Regions from separate parts of the Ensifer sp. ENS07 genome, predicted to be linked through region 2. Evidence: predicted binding sites of a transcription regulator. Region 2 holds the regulator's gene; each other region holds the start of a gene.
What was found. Region 2 encodes PhoB, which activates phosphate uptake and scavenging genes when phosphate is short. Its sites were predicted from a motif close to TGTCATNNANCTGTCAT; they were not measured.

Region 1: the regulator PhoB is predicted to act here: its motif matches at 2,402-2,418, upstream of IB277_RS33890 (DUF1045 domain-containing protein).
Region 3: the regulator PhoB is predicted to act here: its motif matches at 2,549-2,565, upstream of IB277_RS07965 (UDP-2,3-diacylglucosamine diphosphatase).
Region 4: the regulator PhoB is predicted to act here: its motif matches at 2,545-2,561, upstream of IB277_RS03040 (PhoX family phosphatase).

The regions. Positions count from the first base shown of each region.
Region 1 is NZ_JACVBE010000018.1:73,444-78,455, reverse strand. Features, by position in the region: gene phnE (phosphonate ABC transporter, permease protein PhnE) at 1-848, shown strand, start outside; gene phnE (phosphonate ABC transporter, permease protein PhnE) at 858-2,375, shown strand; gene IB277_RS33890 (DUF1045 domain-containing protein) at 2,504-3,211, shown strand; gene IB277_RS33885 (alpha-D-ribose 1-methylphosphonate 5-triphosphate diphosphatase) at 3,213-4,352, shown strand; gene phnN (phosphonate metabolism protein/1,5-bisphosphokinase (PRPP-forming) PhnN) at 4,349-4,933, shown strand.
Region 2 is NZ_JACVBE010000004.1:458,338-463,349, forward strand. Features, by position in the region: gene pstA (phosphate ABC transporter permease PstA) at 1-191, shown strand, start outside; gene pstB (phosphate ABC transporter ATP-binding protein PstB) at 205-1,020, shown strand; gene phoU (phosphate signaling complex protein PhoU) at 1,071-1,784, shown strand; gene phoB (phosphate regulon transcriptional regulator PhoB) at 1,987-2,670, shown strand; gene IB277_RS17165 (GcrA family cell cycle regulator) at 2,739-3,260, opposite strand; gene IB277_RS17170 (aspartate aminotransferase family protein) at 3,682-4,881, shown strand; gene argF (ornithine carbamoyltransferase) at 4,986-5,012, shown strand, end outside.
Region 3 is NZ_JACVBE010000002.1:180,758-185,769, reverse strand. Features, by position in the region: gene IB277_RS07970 (NADP-dependent malic enzyme) at 131-2,443, opposite strand; gene IB277_RS07965 (UDP-2,3-diacylglucosamine diphosphatase) at 2,617-3,447, shown strand; gene IB277_RS07960 (MFS transporter) at 3,545-4,765, shown strand; gene dgcA (N-acetyl-D-Glu racemase DgcA) at 4,717-5,012, opposite strand, start outside.
Region 4 is NZ_JACVBE010000001.1:625,783-630,794, forward strand. Features, by position in the region: gene IB277_RS03035 (PaaI family thioesterase) at 1-276, shown strand, start outside; gene IB277_RS03040 (PhoX family phosphatase) at 457-2,469, opposite strand; gene IB277_RS03045 (DUF2339 domain-containing protein) at 2,665-5,012, shown strand, end outside.

The DNA.
Region 1 (5,012 bases), on a different contig from region 2:
TCCTCCTGGCGCTGTCGGGCTCGCTCTGGTTCGCCAACGATTCCAATGCCGGCAAGTTCTTCGACCGTTTGCCGCATTTCTTCGATTTCGTCGGCGATCTCGCGCCGCGCGACGGGCTAGAAATTTTCCGCGCCATGTTCGACCTGCCCTCGCCCTATGACGATGGCAGCTTCAAGTACAACTACCCCGAGGGCCGGCTGTACCTGACCGAAAGCTTCTACATCCCCGAATACGTGCACAAGATGCTGGAGACCGTGAACATCGCGATCTTTTCGACGGTGATCGGTACGGCCTTCGGCTTCGTGCTCTGCTTCCTTGCCGCGCGCAACCTGATGCCCAATCCATGGATCCGCGGCATCGTTCGCCGCATCATGGAAGTGCTCCGGGCCTTTCCGGAGGTGGTGATCGCCGGCTTCTTCCTCGCGATCCTCTCGCTCGGCCCCATTCCGGCGATCGCCGCGGTCTCGATCCACACGATCGGCGCGCTCGGCAAGCTCTTTTATGAAGTGGTCGAAAACGCCGACATGAAGCCGGACGAGGGCCTGCGGGCTGCCGGCGGCAACTGGATCGAGCGTGTCTGGTTTGGCATGGTGCCGCAGGTGCTGCCCAATTTCACCAGCTATTTCCTGCTACGCCTCGAGATCAACGTGCGCGCCTCGACGATCATCGGCGCCGTCGGTGGCGGCGGCATCGGCGAATTGCTGCGCCTTTCGATCGGCCAGGGACACCAGGCCAAGACCCTTGCAATCGTCCTCCTGCTGTTTGCGACCATTTTTGCCGTCGACCAGTTTTCCGCCTGGCTTCGCCGCCGCCTCGTTGGCGAGCAGGCCTTCCAGCTTGCCCAGTAGGTGCGTACCATGACCACGACCACACGATTGAACCCGATGGAAATGGACGCGATCGCGAGCCGCCATCCCGACCTCCTCAAATCCTCGACCTCCAGCCGCGTGCGCACCGCAGCCATCGCCGGCGGCGTCGTCGTCTACCTCATCTTCAGCTGGTGGTTCTTCTCGATCGGCCACGTGCTCGGCAATGCCAATTGGGGCATCGCTGGCACCTACCTGGCCGACTGGGTTTCCTATGAGGTACGCCCGGAAATCCACGTCGCCCCCGACCGTACGATGCGTCTCAACTATCAGCGCAATTCGCCGCTCGGGCCCAATCCCAATCCGGACTGGGTGGAGCTCGACAGGCAGACGGTGACGCGCCAGGTCGAGATACCGGCCTCCACCGCGCAGGCGGTCAAGCCGAAGGCAAGCTCGTCGTTCAGCTTCATGGCGCCCGGCTCCGCGCTCGGTGGCACAGCCGCTGCCGAAACGCAGAACCGTATCGAAACCCGGACGGAAGACGTGCTGACGCGCGTCGTCGTAACCTACGACCGCTCGACCAGGATCGAGATCGCCGATGGCCTGGTGAAGGCTACCCATGGCGGTGACACGTTTGTTATGACCGTAGACGGCGTCGACACGGTGAGGCCGCAGGGCCAACTGCCCGCCTGGGCGACACAGAAGCGGCCCGGCGAAAAGATCGTGCTTGCCTTTGGCGCCACCGGGTGGGCTGAAGTGGAAGGCGACGAGGTTTCCGTCCGCAACCGCTTCTTCGGTTGGGCGAACTTCCTGTTCGACACCAACTCGCCCTTCTTCGGCAAAAGCTATGGCGAGGTCGTCGCGCTCATCACATCCGGCGAACAGATCGACCCGACCCGCTCGAACCTTTCGCTCGCCTGGAACAACATCCTCTATAACGCCGAATGGCAGCATCTGGACGTCTGGACGAAGCTGTTGCAGACGGTCGTCATGGCTTTTGTCGGCACGCTCTTTGCGTCGCTGATCGCCTTCCCGCTCTGCTTCCTTGCCGCCAGAAACATCACGCCGAGCTTCCTGACCAACCAGGTGGTCAAGCGCTTCTTCGACTTCCTGCGGTCGGTGGACATGTTCATCTGGGCACTGTTCTTCACCCGCGCCTTCGGCCCCGGACCGCTTGCCGGCATCTCCGCGATCTTCTTCACCGACACCGGTACGCTTGGCAAACTCTATTCCGAGGCGCTGGAAAACATCGATGACAAGCAGCGCGAGGGCGTGAAGTCGGTCGGAGCGACGCCGCTTGCCGTGCAGCGCTTCGGCGTGCTTCCGCAGGTGCTGCCGGTTTTTGCCAGCCAGGCGCTCTACTTCTGGGAATCGAACACTCGCTCGGCGACGATCATCGGCGCCGTCGGCGCCGGCGGTATCGGCCTCAAACTCTGGGAAGCGATGCGTACCAATTCCGATTGGGAAAATGTCGCCTATATGGTGCTTCTGATCTTGCTGGTTGTCTTTATTTTCGACAGCATCTCGAACGCGTGCCGTTCGCGCCTGATGGGCAGCAAGGCACATTGACGACAGCCAAGCATTTGCGTGTCCGCCATCATGATGTTGTCATGGAAATCGGCTAGCTGCGCATCGCATCCCCGCAAACAATCGACCCGCTGCCCTGGCGGGCCGGTCGCTATAAGAAAGTGAAGACCGTGCGTTATGCCATCTATTTCGCGCCGCCGGCGGACGACCGGCTGTCGCAGGTCGCGTCCCGTTGGCTGGGGCGCGACGCCTTTACCGGTGAGGACCTCACGCTTCCGACGATCGCCGGGATTGACGAAGAGACGCAACGCACATTGACGGCTGACCCGCGGCGCTACGGTTTCCACGGTACGCTGAAGGCTCCCTTCGAGCTTGCCGAAGGCCGGGACGAAGACGAGCTCCTAAGTATTTTCGAGTGCTTTGCCGCCGACCTCGACCCGTTCGAGATCCCCGAAATCGTGCTGCACCAGTTGGGCCCGTTCTTCGGACTCGTGCCGTCCGCGCCTTGCGTCGACCTGCTGGATTTGGCCGAAGACGCCGTTCACCGCTTCGACCCGTTCCGCGCGCCGCTGTCGGACGCCGACTTTGCCCGCCGCAAGCCAAACAGCCTGCCTGAGCGCCAGAGGCGCTACCTCAAAGAATGGGGCTATCCCTATGTTTTCGAAGAGTTCCAGTTCCACCTGACCTTGACTGGCCCGGTGCCCACGGAAACCAGCGGCGTGATGCGTACCGCGCTCGAAACCACCTTTGCCGAGCATATCGGCAAGCCACTTCACGTCACGTCAGTCGCGCTCTTCGTCGAACCGGAGCGCGGCGCACCCTTTACTGTCCGCTCCCTGCTGCCGCTCGGCAGCGACACCCAACGAAAGATCGCATGAGATGAGCAAAGAACAGGTTTTGACCAACGCCCGCATCGTCCTCGAGGATAGTATCCTCGACGGTTCGGTGCTGATCCGCGACGGCAAGATTGCCGACATTTCCGAGGGCACGGTTGCCAGCGGCGAGGACTTTGAAGGCGACTATCTGATCCCCGGCCTCATCGAGCTGCACACCGACCACCTCGAAGCCCACTACTCGCCGCGCCCGGGCGTGCGCTGGCTGAAGATCGCGGCAATCCAGGCCCATGACGCACAGGTGGTCACCTCCGGCATCACCACGGTCTTCGACTGCCTGCGTCTCGGCTCCGACGAGGATGGCGGCTTCCAGAAGGGCGAGATGCGCAGCATGGCCGACGCGCTGGCCCAGGCCAAGGAAGAGGGTCGCCTTCGCGCCGATCACCTGATCCACCTGCGCTGCGAAGTTTCAACGTCCGACGTGCTCGAACACTACGAGGACTTCCAGAACGATCCGCAGGTCAAGCTCGTCTCGCTGATGGACCATGCGCCGGGCCAGCGCCAGTTCCAGACGATGGACCAGTACACGCTCTACTATAAAGCCAAGCGCGGCTTCTCGGACGAAGAATTCGCGCGCTTCGTCGAGCGGCAGCAGGCGTTGTCGGCCAAGTATGCCGGTCCGCACCGCACCGCGCTCGCCGAGGCCTGTGCGGCCCGCGGCATCACGATCGCCAGCCATGACGACGCGACCATCGACCACGTCGAGGAATCGATCGGCTTCGGCATCAAGCTTGCGGAGTTCCCGACGAGCTTCGAGGCCGCCGAGGCGTCGCACCGCGCGGGCCTCAGCGTTCTGATGGGCGCGCCGAACATCGTGCGCGGCAAGTCGCACTCCGGCAACATCGCCGCCCGCGATCTCGCCGAGCGCGGCGTGCTCGACGTGCTGTCGTCGGACTATGTGCCCTTCAGTCTGATCCACGCCCCCTTCGTGCTCTCCGACGAACTCGACGCCGTCGACCTGCCAAAGGCAATCGCCATGGTGACGTCGACGCCGGCGCGTACCGTCGGTCTCGATGACCGCGGCCGCATCGGCGTCGGCCTTCGCGCCGATATCGCTCGCGTCCATCGCAAGGAAGGCATCCCGGTCGTGCGCTCCGTCTGGCGCGAAGGACGGCGTGTCGCATGAGCGCGAACAACCAGGGCGGCGCGCTTGTCGTCGTTGTTGGACCGAGCGGCGCCGGCAAGGACAGCGTCATGGGCTTTGCCGCCCGGCATTTCGCGGATTGTCACGACGTGCATTTCGTCCGCCGCGTCATTACCCGTCCGTCGGATGCCGGCAGTGAGGTACATGAAAGCGTCTCGGAAGACGAGTTCGTCGAGATGCAGAAGGACGGCGCCTTCGCCGTTTTCTGGGATGCGCATGGGCTGAAATACGGCATCCCCGTCGTCGTGCTCAGGAATGTCAGGGACGGCATGACGGCGATCGTCAATGGCAGCCGTGGTGCCCTGCCGGCGTTCCGCGAAGCCTTCGGCGAGATCGCCGTCGTCGTTGTTACAGCCGAGACGCCTGTGCTTGCAAAGCGGCTTGCCGAACGCGGCCGCGAAAGTGAAGAGGAAGTTTTGCGACGCCTCAGCCGCCAGGCTCCAGACGTGACCTCAGGCCCGGATGTCAGCGTGATCGACAACAGCGGTCGCCTCGACATTGCCGGAAATCGCTTCGTCGAGGTGGTTGAACGGCTGCGCACTAAGGCGGATCACGCGGTTTAGCGTGATCTGTTTTCGCGGCCCGGCAGGATTTCGGCTCGCGGGCACGCGTCGCGATCCCCATTCCAAGGACACAGACAAA
Region 2 (5,012 bases):
TCGTCGATTTTCCCGGTTCGCCGATGGAACCGTCGACGGCACTGCCGGTGCAGATCTACATGTGGGCCAATGAGGCGGAGCGCGCCTTCGTCGAGCGCACCTCCGGCGCAATCATCATTCTTCTCATCTTCCTGGTCGTCATGAACCTTGGAGCCATTCTGTTGCGACGTCGCTTTGAGCGCCGCTGGTAGTGAGGTAATTACTATGAACATCATGTCAGAAGCAGCAGTCGAGAAGGCTCTGGATCAGAAAATGAACACCGTGCCCTACAAGATGATCGGCAAGGATGTGTCGGTCTATTACGGCGAGAAGCGTGCGCTTTTCGACGTCAACCTCAACATCCGCGAGAACACGGTCACGGCGCTGATCGGTCCTTCGGGTTGCGGCAAGTCGACCTTCCTGCGCACGCTGAACCGCATGAACGACACGATCGAGAACTGCCGCGTCACCGGCAAGATCACGCTCGACGAGGACGACATCTACGACCCGACGATCGACGTCGTCGAACTGCGCGCCCGCGTCGGCATGGTCTTCCAGAAGCCGAACCCGTTCCCGAAGTCGATCTACGACAACGTCGCCTACGGCCCGCGGATTCACGGACTTGCCCGCACCAAGGCCGACTTTGACGAGGTGGTCGAGACCAGCCTGCAGAAGGCCGGTCTGTGGAACGAGGTAAAGGATCGTCTGCAGGAGCCCGGCACCGGCCTTTCCGGTGGTCAGCAGCAGCGTCTCTGCATCGCGCGTGCCGTCGCCGTCAGCCCGGAAGTCATCCTCATGGACGAGCCGTGCTCGGCTCTCGATCCGATCGCGACCGCCAAGGTCGAAGAGCTCATCCACGAGCTGCGCACGAACTTCACGATCGTCATCGTGACCCACTCGATGCAGCAGGCCGCCCGCGTTTCGCAGCGCACCGCCATGTTCCACCTCGGCAATCTCGTCGAGGAGAACGACACCGACAAGATGTTCACCAATCCGGATGACCAGCGCACCCAGGATTACATCATGGGCCGCTTCGGCTGAGGCCGCATAAGGCTGCAACAGTAACTGCAAAGCGCCCGTAAGGATCGACGATCATGTCCATGCATATCATGTCCGCCTATGACGAAGAACTGAAGTACCTGACGCGCCGCATCTCGGAGATGGGCGGCCTCGCCGAACAGATGGTCGCCGAGTCCGTTCGCGCGCTGGTCAACTCCGACCTGGCTCTCGCACAGAAGGTGATCTCGGACGACACCGTCCTCGACGACGCCGAGCGCCAGATCGGTGAGAAGGCGATCGTCACGATCGCCAAGCGTCAGCCGGTCGCCGCCGACCTGCGTGAGATCATGGGGTCGATCCGCATCGCCTCCGATCTGGAACGCGTCGGCGACCTTGGCAAGAACACCGCCAAGCGCGTGATCGCGGTCGCCGGCTCCGGCATTCCGCGCAAGCTCGCCCGTGGCCTCGAGCATCTGGCAGAGCTCGCTCTCGTCCAGCTCAAGGAAGTGCTCGACGTCTACGCCTCGCGCTCGCCGGAAAAGGCCAACAGCATCCGCGAGCGTGACGAGGAGATCGACGCGATCTACACCTCGCTGTTCCGCGAGCTCTTGACCTACATGATGGAAGATCCGCGCAACATCACGCCCTGCACGCATCTTCTGTTCTGCGCCAAGAACATCGAGCGCATCGGCGACCACGCGACCAATATCGCTGAGACGATCTATTACATGGCGACGGGTGCTCAGCCGGAAGGCGAGCGTCCGAAGGATGACACTACGTCGACGCTGGGCTCGGTCAACGACTGAGCGCCAAGCGCGCCGTAAGCATGCATGCCCTTTGAAATCTGATCCGGTCGCGGCTTCGGTCGCGGCCCCGAATTCCTGTATCTGAAGCATGCGGTTTTCGCCCCGCCTTTGAAAACGGCGGATGTGCTCCAGATTTAGAGTGTCTGAGCGCCGGCCGGGCCGATGAGCCCAAAGGCCGCCCGCGGTAAGGAGACGTTACCTGATGTTGCCAAAAATCGCCGTAGTCGAAGACGAAGAGGCGCTGAGCGTTCTGCTGCGTTACAATCTGGAAGCCGAGGGCTTCGACGTCGATACGATCCTGCGGGGCGACGAGGCGGAGATCCGGCTTCAGGAGCGGCTGCCCGACCTGCTTATCCTCGACTGGATGCTGCCCGGTGTTTCCGGCATTGAACTTTGCCGTCGGCTGCGCCAGCGTCCGGAGACCGAACGTCTGCCGATCATCATGCTGACGGCGCGCGGCGAGGAAAGCGAGCGCGTCCGGGGTCTGGCGACGGGTGCCGACGACTACGTGGTCAAGCCCTTCTCGACGCCGGAGCTGATGGCGCGCGTCAAGGCGATGCTGCGCCGGGCAAAGCCCGAGGTGCTGTCGACGCTGCTTCGCTGCGGCGACATCGAACTCGACCGCGAGACCCACCGCGTTCATCGCCGCAGCCGCGAAGTGCGCCTCGGCCCCACCGAGTTCCGTCTTCTGGAGTTCCTCATGTCCTCGCCGGGCCGCGTCTTCTCTCGCTCGCAGCTTCTGGATGGCGTCTGGGGGCATGACATCTATGTCGACGAGCGCACCGTCGACGTGCATGTCGGTCGTCTGCGCAAGGCTCTGAACTTCTCGAACATGCCCGACGTCATCCGCACCGTTCGCGGCGCCGGCTATTCGCTCGAAAGCTGAGCGGTCTGAAAGTCGCCAAGAAAAAAAGGGGCCGATCGGCCCCTTTTTTATTGATGCCGTCCAGCTTCTCAGCGGGCCCTGCGGCGCTCCCCCGACGGCTGGTAGGCCAGCCGCGCATGGAAGGTGCAGTAAGGCGAGGCTTCCGGGGAATCGTTGCCGCAGAAGTGAAACTCTTCCTTCAGCGGGTCGCCGATCGGCCACTTGCAGGTGCGCTCGGTGAGCTGGGTCAGCTCGAGGCGGCGCGACATCGGCACGACAACGTCGGTGCGGGTGCTGAAATCCTGCTCGGCAACGAGATCGACTTCGATTTCTTCCTTGAGAACGACAGCGCCGGCCGCGCGTGCAACCGGGCGGGTCGAAACGCGCGAAGCGTAGTTCGGTGCGCGCGGTGCCGAAGTCGGGCGCTTCGGACGGGCTGCTGTCGTGGTGCTGCCGCCGGCCTTGGCGCGACCTGGCAGGCTCAGGCGGTGAACCTTGCCGATGACAGCGTTACGGCTGACGCCGCCGAGCTGCGCCGCGATCTGGCTTGCGCTCAGGCCCTCGGACCAAAGCTTCTTCAGTTTCTCCACCCGCTCGTCAGTCCAGTTCATTTCTGCACTCTCCGTTCTCAGCGTTGGGGATGGCAGAATCCCTCACCGCACCCCGGCTAAACCCCGGGGTTGCAAACGCGATAACTCTTTTGGTGACTAGGTCCGCCGCATGCGTCTAGTAATTGAATGTTAACGTACTGACCGCTGGACTCTGTGGCAAGAGTCCCGGGAATCAGGCCGAATCGATTTCGTAGTTTTCCCCAACTTGCTCGGCCAGCGTTGCATTTTTGCAAGCCCTCCCGGACGATTTTTCTGCTGCCAGGAATCGACCCTTCATGTTGCGCTGCAAGGCTTGGTTTTGTTGACATTGCAGCGCGAAATGGGAATAGTGCCTGCGCCGCCGAAAGGCGGCATTTTTGATTTTTATCGGCCCGCGTGAGGCGCGGGATCGATGTCGATCTGGAGTGAAGGAGAGCCTCGCATGACTGCAACCACGCCGCTTTACGATACCTACATGCGCGCGCCGTTGCGTTTCGAGCGAGGAGAGGGCGCCTGGCTGATCGCTGAAGACGGCACGCGTTATCTCGATTTCGGTGCCGGCGTTGCCGTGAACTCGCTCGGCCACGCGCACCCGCACCTGGTCGAGGCGCTGAAGGCGCAGGCCGACAAGGTCTGGCACCTGTCCAACCTTTATGAAATTGCGGGCCAGGAAAGCCTCGGCCGCCGGCTGACGGCAGTGACCTTTGCCGACAAGGTCTTCTTCACCAATTCGGGCGCGGAAGCGCTGGAATGCGCCATCAAGACGGCACGGCGTTACCACTTCTCCAAGGGCCACCCGGAGAAGTTCCACGTCATCACCTTCGAAGGCGCCTTCCACGGCCGCACGATCGCGACGATCGCCGCCGGTGGTCAGCAGAAATACATCGAAGGTTTCGGGCCGAAGGCGCCGGGCTTCTACCAGGTTCCGTTCGGCGACATCGCCGCGGTCAAGAATGCGATCACCGAGGAAACCGCAGCGATCCTGATCGAGCCGATCCAGGGCGAGGGCGGCATCCGTCCGGCGACCAAGGAATTTATGCAGGAACTGCGCGCGCTTTGCGACGAGTTCGGCCTGCTCTTGATCCTCGACGAGGTCCAGACCGGCGTCGGCCGTACCGGCAAGCTGTTTGCCCATGAATGGGCGGATATCCGTCCGGATATCATGGCGGTCGCCAAGGGTATCGGCGGTGGCTTCCCGTTCGGCGCCTGCCTCGCGACTGAGGAAGCCGCATCTGGTATGGTGGCGGGCACGCATGGCTCCACATATGGCGGCAACCCGCTGGCCATGGCCGTCGGCAACGCCGTGCTCGACGTCGTTCTGGCCGACGGATTCCTGACGCATGTGCGCGATGTCGCGCTGGTCTTCCGCCAGGGCCTTGCGTCGCTCAAGGACCGTTTCCCTGATGTCATCGAGGACATCCGCGGCGACGGTTTGATGCTGGGCATCAAGGTGAAGGGCCCTTCGGCCGATCTGCTGAAGGAAATCCGCGGCGAAAAGCTCCTGGCCGTGCCGGCGGGCGAAAATGTGCTGCGTCTGCTGCCGCCGCTGACCGTGACGGCGGAAGAGGCGCGCGAGGGGCTCGCACGTATCGAACGCGCCGCCGAGGCGGTTCGCAAGGCAAGCGGCAACGCCGCGGCCTGAAGGTAGCGACCCAGGGACGACTAAGGCGTTAGAATGACCTTCGTGCGGGCACGTGGATAGCGTGCCGCACCAGGGACCGATTTTTCAGACAGGAACCGAGTACGATGGCAGGCACCAGACATTTTCTCGAT
Region 3 (5,012 bases), on a different contig from region 2:
GATTCGCGGGTGATCTGCAAAACCAGCGATGCCGCGCCTGAAGCAGGCGCGACATCCGGATACGGTTTTGCCGGCGCCGGCATGGCGCCCGAATGCAGCGAAGACCGGTGGCGATCTCCGCGTTGCCATCTCAACCCGGATGGCTGGCTTCGACCACCGCCAGAGCCGCCATGTTGACGACGCCGCGTGAGGTGACGGACGGCGACAGGATATGGGCCGGAAGCGCCGAGCCGAGCAGGATCGGGCCGACATGCAGGCTGTCGGTCATGGTCTTGACGACACCGAGCGTGATGTTGGCGGCATCGAGATTGGGGAAAACCAGCAGATTGGCTTCGCTCGACAGGCTGCTGTCCGGCATGACGCGCTGGCGCAACGCTTCCGAGATCGCCGCATCGCCGTGCATTTCGCCGTCGACCTCGAGATCGGGCGCGAGTTCCCGCACGAGCTGCAGCGCCGTGCGCATCTTGGTGGCGCTCTCCGAATCGCGCGAACCGAAGTTCGAATGCGAGACGAGGGCGGCGCGTGGAGTGATGCCGAAGCGGCGGATTTCCTGTGCCGCCATGACCGTCGTCTGGGCGATCTCTTCGGCGCTCGGGCAGTAGCTCACATAGGTGTCGGTGAAGAAAGTTGCGCCGCGCTGCGAGATCAGCAGGCTCAAGGCCGAGAAATCGAGCACGCCGTCGCGCTTGCCGATGATCTGCGATACGTCGCGCAGGTGCTTGCTGTAGCGCCCTTCGACGCCGCAGATCAACGCATCGGCTTCGCCGCGCTTGACCGAGAGCGCGCCGATGACGGTCGTGTTGGTGCGCACGATCGTGCGGGCGGCTTCCGGGATGACGCCGAGACGGCCGACGAGGGCAAAATAGTCCTCGACATAGTCGCGGTAGCGCGGATCGCCTTCGGGGTTGACGACCTCGAAATCGACATCCGGACGGATGCGCAGGCCATAGCGACGCAGGCGCGTCTCGATGATCTGCGGACGGCCGATCAGGATCGGTCGGGCCGTGCCTTCTTCGAGCAACACCTGGGCGGCGCGCAGCACGCGTTCGTCTTCGCCTTCGGCAAAGATAACCCGGTTCTTCTGGGCGTTCTTGGCGGCGGCAAAGACGGGCTTCATGATGAAGCCCGAGCGGAAGACGAAGCGGTTCAGCTTGTCGAGATAGGCGTCATAGTCCTGGATCGGACGGGTGGCGACGCCGCTTTCCTCGGCTGCCTTCGCAACCGCCGGCGCGATACGCAGGATAAGGCGCTGATCGAACGGCGAGGGGATCAGGTAGTCCGGGCCGAAGACCGGGGTCTCGCCGGAATAGGCGCGGGCGGCAACATCGGAAGGCTCTTCGCGGGCAAGACCGGCGATGGCGCGTACGGCCGCCATCTTCATTTCTTCGTTGATCGTGCTTGCGCCGCAGTCGAGCGCGCCGCGGAAGATATGCGGGAAGCAGAGAACGTTGTTGACCTGGTTCGGGAAGTCCGAGCGGCCGGTGCAGATCATCGCGTCCGGACGGGCTTGGCGGGCGGCTTCCGGCATGATTTCCGGCGTCGGATTGGCGAGCGCCATGATCAGCGGCTTTTCGGCCATCTGCGCCAGCAGTTCCGGCTTCAGGACGCCGGCGGCGGAAAGGCCGAGGAAGACGTCAGCGCCGCCGATGCTGTCGGCAAGCACGCGGTTGCTGCTATCCTGCTCGTAGACGGACTTCCATTCGTCCATCAGTACCTCGCGGCCCTTGTAGACGAGGCCTTCGAGGTCATGGACCCAGATGTTTTCGCGCTTGGCGCCGAGCGTCACGAGAAGGTTGAGACAGGCGAGTGCGGCGGCACCTGCGCCCGAGGTGACGATCTTGGCGGTCGCGATGTCCTTGCCGGCGAGTTCGAGGCCGTTGAGGATGGCGGCGGCGACGATGATCGCAGTTCCGTGCTGGTCGTCGTGGAAGACCGGGATCTGCATCTTTTCACGCAGGCGCCGCTCCACCTCGAAACATTCGGGCGCCTTGATGTCTTCAAGGTTGATGCCGCCGAAGGTCGGCTCGAGCGCCGAGATTACGTCGACCATGCGCTCGATGCTCGACGCGTCGATTTCGATGTCGAAGACGTCGATGCCGGCAAATTTCTTGAAGAGGACGGCCTTGCCCTCCATGACGGGCTTGGAAGCCAGCGGACCGATATTGCCGAGACCGAGGACGGCCGTGCCGTTGGAGATGACCGCGACCAGGTTGGCGCGCGCTGTGTAATCGGCGGCTGTTTCCGGATTGTCACGAATGGCGATGCAGGGGGCTGCAACCCCTGGCGAATAGGCAAGCGCCAGGTCGCGCTGGTTGCCGAGCGGCTTGGTGGGCTGGATTTCGAGCTTTCCCGGGCGTGGGTAACGGTGGAAGAAAAGGGCCTGCTGGTCGATGTCGCCGCTGGCCGGACCGGTATGGGATTTCGTCTTGTCGCCCGTATTCATGCTCTCACATTCCTCATTCGTGGTCGTGCCTTTTGGCATGAATTCGAAGCGAGGTACAGTTTTGCAGTGCTGATTTCAGCGGGGGGACCGGTGACGCAATGTTGATGTCATCTTCCTGAAACACGAGTCTGGTTTCACGAAGGCAGAAAGCATAACCTGAAGACGAGGCTCGCATGATGGCGGCGCAGCAAGACAACTCCGTACGAAATTTGTTCATCTCGGACATCCATCTCGGCTCGAAGGCCGCCAAGACCGACTACCTGCTCGACTTCCTGCGGCATCATGAAGCGGAGACGATCGTTCTGGTCGGCGACATCGTCGACGGCTGGCGGCTGAAGCGCAGCTGGTACTGGCCGCAGAACTGCAACGACGTGGTGCAAAAGCTCCTGCGCAAGGCGCGCAAGGGCGCCCGCATCGTTTACATCCCCGGCAATCACGATGAATTCCTGCGCGACTTTCCGGGCGTGCATTTCGGCGGCATCGAGGTGGCGCAACGCTACATGCACGAGGGGGCCGACGGCCGTAAATATCTCGTGCTGCACGGCGACGAATTCGACGTCGTCGTGCGCAACGCCCGCGTGCTCGCCTATCTCGGCGATTGGGCCTACGACACGGCGATCGCCATCAATATCGGGCTTGCTGCGGTCCGCCGACGTCTCGGCATGCCCTATTGGTCGTTCTCGTCCTGGGCGAAGCTCCAGGTCAAGCACGCCGTCAACTTCATCGGCGAGTTCCAGAAGGTGGTCGCCGAGGAGGCGCGCCGTCACGATGCGCAGGGCGTGATCTGTGGTCATATCCACCATGCTGTCATCGAGGAGATCGGCGACATCCGCTACATCAACACCGGCGACTGGGTGGAAAGCTGCACGGCGATTGCCGAGCACCACGACGGCACGATGGAACTGATCACCTGGCACCAGATGCGCGGTGGCGCCAGCGAAGGCGAAGCCTCTGGCGAAGCGGACAAACTGCTCGCCCAACTGCTGACCCAGCGCGCGGCCTGACCTTCGCGGCGCAGCGATATTCCTGTCGCGAAAACTAGGTTATGGCGAGGGGCGCCCGGCTCGTGCTAGAGATCGGGCACAGCCATCAGGTCAGACGATGATTCCCTTCCAAGCGCCCGCCTATGTGGGCCCTCCGCCGCGCCATTTTGCGCTTCGCATTGCTTTGCTCTTCTGTGCGCCGCTGATCGTCAACGGCTTCGCGATGCCATATTTCCCGATGTGGCTGAGCACGCTGTCGATGAGCGACTTCGAGATCGGCGTCGTTCTGGCGTTGCCGATGTTCGTGCGCGTCATCACGGCGCCGATCGCCGGCGTCATTGCCGATAGGCTCGGCGAGCGGGCGATCGTCCTGATCTGGTCCGGTTTCCTGTCGCTCGCAACGGCCGTGGTTCTGTTCTATTTCCGCGAATTCTGGCCGGTGCTGCTGATCTATACGCTGCAGTCGGCCGTCTATTCTCCCTATGTGCCGATCGTCGAGGCGATCGCGCTTTCAGGCGTGCGGCGCTGGGGCTTCGACTACGCCCATATGCGGCTCTGGGGCTCGGTCGCCTTCATCGGCGCGACGATGCTCGGCGGCTGGATGGTGGGCATCTTCGGCAGCGACATGGTACTGCCGGCGATGGCGATCGGCTTCGGCCTGACGATCATCATGGCCTATGCCGCGCCACGGGTCGGCAAGCCGCGGCGGCCGTCACCGATCACGGCATTGACGGAGCCGCCGCCGAAGTCGCTGCGGCAGCTCGACCTGCAGCTGCTGCTGATCGGGGTGACGCTGGTCAACGCCAGCCACGCGATGCTCTTTGCCTTCTCGGCGATCTATTGGCAGCACATCGGCTACAGCGGTACCGAGATCGGCCTGCTCTGGAGCGCGGGCGTCGCGGCGGAAGTGACGATGTTCATCTTCGCCAAGGCGATCAGCCGCCGTTTCAGCGTCTGGGTGATGATCCTGTCCGGCTGCTTTCTCGCCGTGGTGCGCTGGATCATCTTCCCGATGGATCTCGGCTTCAGCGGCTATTTCATCCTGCAGTGCTTCCACGCCTTCACCTATGCGATCATGCACACCGGCATGCAGCACAAGCTGGTCGAGCGGGTGGTGGAATCACAGGAAGCGTCGGCGCAGGGGCTCTACTTCTTCTATACCGGTATCTTCACCGCGATCTTCACGTTCCTGTCCGGCTATTTCTATGCCTGGTACGGGGTGAACGGCTTCTATTCGATGTCGGTCGTCGCCTTTGCCGGCTGCTGCTTTGCCGTCGCTGCCTGGTATCTTCAACCCCAGAGGCGCGGCTCCGGCGGGAAGACAAGCGAGGCCTCGTAGCGCAGGCCGGGCTCGCGATCCTGCGCCAGCAGCAGCGGCCCGTCGAGATCGACGAAATCCGCGCCTTGAGCCACCAGGATCGCCGGCGCCATCGCGAGCGAACTGCCGACCATGCAGCCGACCATGACCTTGAGCCCGAGCGAGACCGCCTCATCGCGCATGCGCAGTGCCTCGGTCAGGCCGCCGGTCTTGTCGAGCTTGATGTTGACGGCGTCGTAACGCCCGACGAGAGCAGCGAGGTCGCCGG
Region 4 (5,012 bases), on a different contig from region 2:
GGCGGATGGACGGCAACGATCATGGATTCGGCCCTCGGCTGCGCTGTCTTCACCACCGTCAAACCTGGGGAGGCCTATACGACGGTCGAGTTCAAGGTGAACCTCGTGCGGCCGCTACTGCCCGATATGGGCGAGGTCTTCTGCGAGGGGCGCATCGTGCATCGTGGCCGCACCATCGCGACCTCCGAAGCCTGGCTGCGCGACCGTAACGGCAAGTTGCTCGCCCACGGCACCGAAACCTGCGCCATCTTCCCGATCGACAATCTCAGGCGTTAAAGCAATTCCAGGAAAAGTGCGAAGCGGTCTTCCGCTCGGAATTGCGTCACTTCAAGCTGAGCAATTCCAGGAAAAGTGCGAAGCGGTTTTCTGCTCGGAATTGCGTCGCTCAAGCAATGTCGGAAGCAAGAAACGCCGCGCAGAATGGCGCGGCGTTCCTCTTTGTAATCGCAGTCCTGATCAGCCGATGCGGCCGCCGCCCTGCTTCGTTACGGCGACGACAGCCGGGCGTACCGGCATGTCGTCCTGGAAGTCCGGCCAGCGGGTGGCCGGCGTCTCGTAAGTTGCAAGGCCGGCGTCGCCCGGGTGCTGGACGGCGAGGAAGAATGTGTCCGAGGTCGGGTTGAAGCAGGGGCCGCACATTTCGGCGCCGACCGGCACGCGGAAGAAGAGCTTCGACGTGCCGCGGGCGGCGCCGTCCGTGTCGATCGCCCAGATACCGTCGGTGCGGCCGGTGTCCTTCTCGTTGTTGCCGTCGGTCGATACCCAGAGGCGGCCATCGGTGTCGATGGCGCAATTGTCGGGCATGCCGAACCAGCCGTTCTTGGTGGTGGCGGTCGAGAACGAAGCGCCGACCTCGGCAACGCTCGGATCGCCGCACTTCAAAAGAACGTCCCAGCGGCTCTTCAGCGACGCGAAGTCGCCGTCGGTCTCGGTGATCTCGACGATGTGGCCGAAGGCGTTCTTGGCGCGCGGGTTGGCCGCGTCGACTTCTTCGGCCTTGCGCTTGGTGTTGTTGGTCAGCATCACGTAGACCTTGCCCGTCTTCGGGTTCGGCTGAACGTCTTCCGGACGGTCCATCTTGGTGGCACCGAGCGCGTCGGAGGCAAGACGGGTGTTGATCAGCACGTCCGCCTGCGAGGCAAAGCCGTTGGCTTCGGTCAGCGGGCCTTCGCCATGCGTCAGCGGCATCCAGGTGACGGTGCCGTCTTCGTCGAACTTGGCGACATAGAGTGTGCCCTCGTCGAAGAGGTCCATGTTGGCGGCGCGATCGTCAGGTTTGAAGGTGCCCTTGGTCACGAACTTGTAGACATAGTCGTAGCGCTCGTCGTCGCCGGAATAGAGCACGACGCGGCCGTCCTTGTTGACGATCGATTCGCAGCCTTCGTGCTTGAAACGGCCGAGGGCTGTGCGCTTCTTCGGCACCGACGTCGGATCAAGCGCGTCGACCTCGACGATCCAGCCGAAGCGATTGGCTTCGTTCGGCTCCTTGGAGACGTCGAAACGGTCGTAGAAGGACGCCCATTCATACTGGCCGCCCGGTGCGCCCAGCCGCTTCAGCTGCTTGTATTCCGGATGGTCCTCGGCAATCTCGCCGCCGAAATAGCCGTTGAAGTTTTCTTCGGCCATCATGTAGGTGCCCCACGCGGTGACGCCGCCGGCGCAGTTGTTGAGCGTGCCGAACACCTTTTTGCCGGTCGGGTCGGACGGCGTCTTCAGGCGGTCGTGACCGGCGGCCGGGCCGGTGATCTGCATCTCGGTGTTGACGGTGATGCGACGGTTGTTCTTGCCGTCGAGAATCGGCTGCCACTTGCCGTCGACCTTGCGGATCTCGATGATCGTGCCGCCATGTGCGGCCATCTCGATGTCGACCAGCTCCTTGCTGTATTCGCCGAGAACGACCTTCTCTTCCTCGACTTCCTTGCCGTCCTTCGTCACCTTTTCCTTCACGACGCTGGCGAAGGCGGGGAACATCAGTTCGGCATTGGTGTATTCGTGGTTGATGACGAGCAGGCCGTGGTCGGCGCTGCCGTCGAGCGGGATGAAGCCAACATAGTCGTTGTTGTAGCCGAACAGCTTTTCCTGGGCAGCGGCCGTCTGGTTCTTCGGGTCGAACTCCGGGCTGTCGGCGAAGATCTTGTCGCCCCAGCGAAGCAGGACGTCGGCATCGTAACCTTCGGCCACATGGTGCTTTTCGTCGACGCCGGCTTCGATCTCGGTAAAGTCGAAGCGCGAACCGTCCTCGGCGCGTGCCTCTTCGGCGGTCAGGAGAGCGAGCGGGCTGACGGTGGTCGAGATCGCGGCAACTGCCAGCGAGCCGCCGATGAACGACCGGCGCGAGAAGCGGCGGTGGATGATGTCGCCCATCGTCGGATTGGCGGAACAGTTGTGGCCGACATCTTCCAGCTCTTCCCTGCGTTCCGTCAGCGTCTTGAATTCGGTCTCTTCCGTCTGGGCGAGATGCTTGTCCATGATCGGGTCTCCTGGTTGAACGATGGAAACCACCGCGCGAGGCAGCGGTGTTCATCCGCCTGTACCAGCTGCCCCATGACAGTTCTGCGACATTTCCGTGAAGAGATTACAGCGCTCGGCCGTCTATAGATTTGGCGCTTGCATAAAAGTCTGTATGGTTGCGCGCGCCGGCGATTGCGACTGCCAGGGGAAAGTATGTTCGAACTTATTGCTTTAGCTGCCTTTATTCTGGCCCTGTCCGCCTATCTCGGCAACCGCAGGACGACCGAGCGTCTTGGTACCGAACTGGCCGCCCTCAAGGCGGAGGTCGTGGCGCTGAAGGCCGCTCCGGGGGGAGGCGCCCCGGCTGAAACGGCGACCGAGGCGATTGCGGCTGCGGACGAGTTGCCGGCCATGTCGGAGACGCCGGAGCCAGAGACGCTGGACGATGCCGCTGCCGCCTTCTCGGCCAGTGCGCGCGAGGGCGCGCGGATTTTCGGCGATGCGGAAGGAGCCGCGGCCAAAATCGAGGGCGAGGAGACGATCGCTGCCGGCACGGAAGCACCGCAGCCGGTCGCAACCGTACCCCGTCAGACCGAAAGCCTGGAAAGCCGCCTCGGCGCCCGTTGGGCCGTCTGGGTTGGCGGCATCGCGTTGGCGCTCGGCGGCGTCTTCATGGTCAAGTATTCAATCGATGCGGGGCTGTTGAGCCCGGCGGTTCGCCTGACGCTTGCTGCCTTGTTCGGCCTCCTGCTGATGGCGGCGGGCGAGGTCATCCGTCGGCGCGCGGTGCCCGTGATCGCCAACGAATTCCAGAACGCCATGATCCCCGGCATCCTGACGGCGGCCGGTGCCGTCACCCTCTTCGGGGTCGCCTATGCCGCCTATGGCATCTACGAATATATCGGCACGGGCACGGCCTTCGTTCTCCTGGCGGCGATTTCGCTCGCCACCGTCGGCCTGTCGCTGCTGCATGGGCAGGCGCTCGCTGGCCTCGGCCTGCTTGCCTCGCTGATCACGCCGGCGCTGGTTTCGAGCAACGAACCGCGCCCCTGGGTTCTTTTCGGCTTCCTCACGATCGTTTGGCTCGCGACCCTGCTTGCATCGCGGCTGCGCCAATGGACCGTAGTGCCGACGCTTGCCAATGTTGGCATAGGGCTCTGGGGCCTTGCCTATGTCGCTGCGGCATCGCCCTTCGAAGCACGGCCGGTCGCTTTCATCCTACTCGTGATGATCGCCGGCATCGGGCTTATCTGGCCGGCCGCCATCGAACGGGAGCCAGTGGCAGAAGCGCGCGAAATGCGTGATGCGACTGAAGGGTCCGAAATGCCGGAGTCGACCGAAGCGACAACCCGACCCCGGGCCGTCGTCGGGCCATGGGAACGCCTGTTCGTTCCACCGCACGCGGCAATCTCCATTTCGGCCGCGATCGTCGTCACCATGCTTGCGCTCCTCCTCATCAGCCCAGCAGTCTATGCGGTCCGCTTTCCGGTGGCGGAGTTTGCGGTTGTCGTTGCGGCGCTGGCGGCGTTGGGCGCCTGGCGGACAACGGCAGTCTATCCCGCCGTGCTTTCAGCGGTCGGCGCTGTTGCTGGCGTCTGGAGCCTGACGGCGCTGAGCGGCGTGCTCGCCTATCTCGATCCCTCGCTGGCCGACGCTCTTCCGGCAGTCGTCCTGCCCGGGCGCACCGCGATGATCACCGCAATGCTGCTTGCGGCGCTGTTCGTCGCACTCGGCGGTTTCGTGCTGTCGCGCCGGCTCGTCGCCCATCCGCAATATTCGACACTCTGGGCGGGCATCGCCGCGGTCGTTCCGGTCGCGCTCGTCGCGATGTCGTTCCTGATGACCGGCAACTATTCCTTCGACCTGCCGCACGGCCTGTTCTCACTCGTCGCCGGGGCGGCGCTGCTGGCACTTGCGGACTGGCTCTACCGCCGCGAAAGCGAGGCGATGGCGCGCGATACGGCGGCCGGCTTGCTGGTGGCCGGCTCCTTCACCTTTCTCGTGCTTGCCCTCCACGCCTGGACGGATGGGCTGGTCACGACGCTTGCGATCGCCGTGCTTGGAACGGCCTATGCGCTCGCCACGCGGATCCGCACCTGGCCGATTCTTCCGTGGATGACTGGTGCAGCGGCCGTCGTCGTACTCGGGCGCATCGCCTGGGAGCCGACGATCGTCGGTGCCGGCAATCTCGGCACTACGCCCGTCTTCAATGCGCTGCTGCCGGGCTACGGCATTCCCGCCGTGCTGCTTGCAGGCTCCGCCTATTTCCTGAGATCCTGGCCAGGCACGCGCGTGCGCAACCTGCTGCAGGCGCTTGCCAGCCTTTTCGTGCTGTTGACGCTCGCGATCCTGGTGCGCCATGCGATGAACGGCGGCGTGCTCGACAGCGCGGTGCCGACCCTCGGCGAGCAGTCGATCTACACGCTGCTGGCAATCGGCGCCTCGGCGATCTTCATGAGCCTCGACATGAAATCACCGAGCCCGGTCTTCCGCTACGGCGGCATGGGCCTCGGCGTGCTCTCGATGCTGTCGGTGCTTTCGGCGCATCTCCTCGGCCTCAA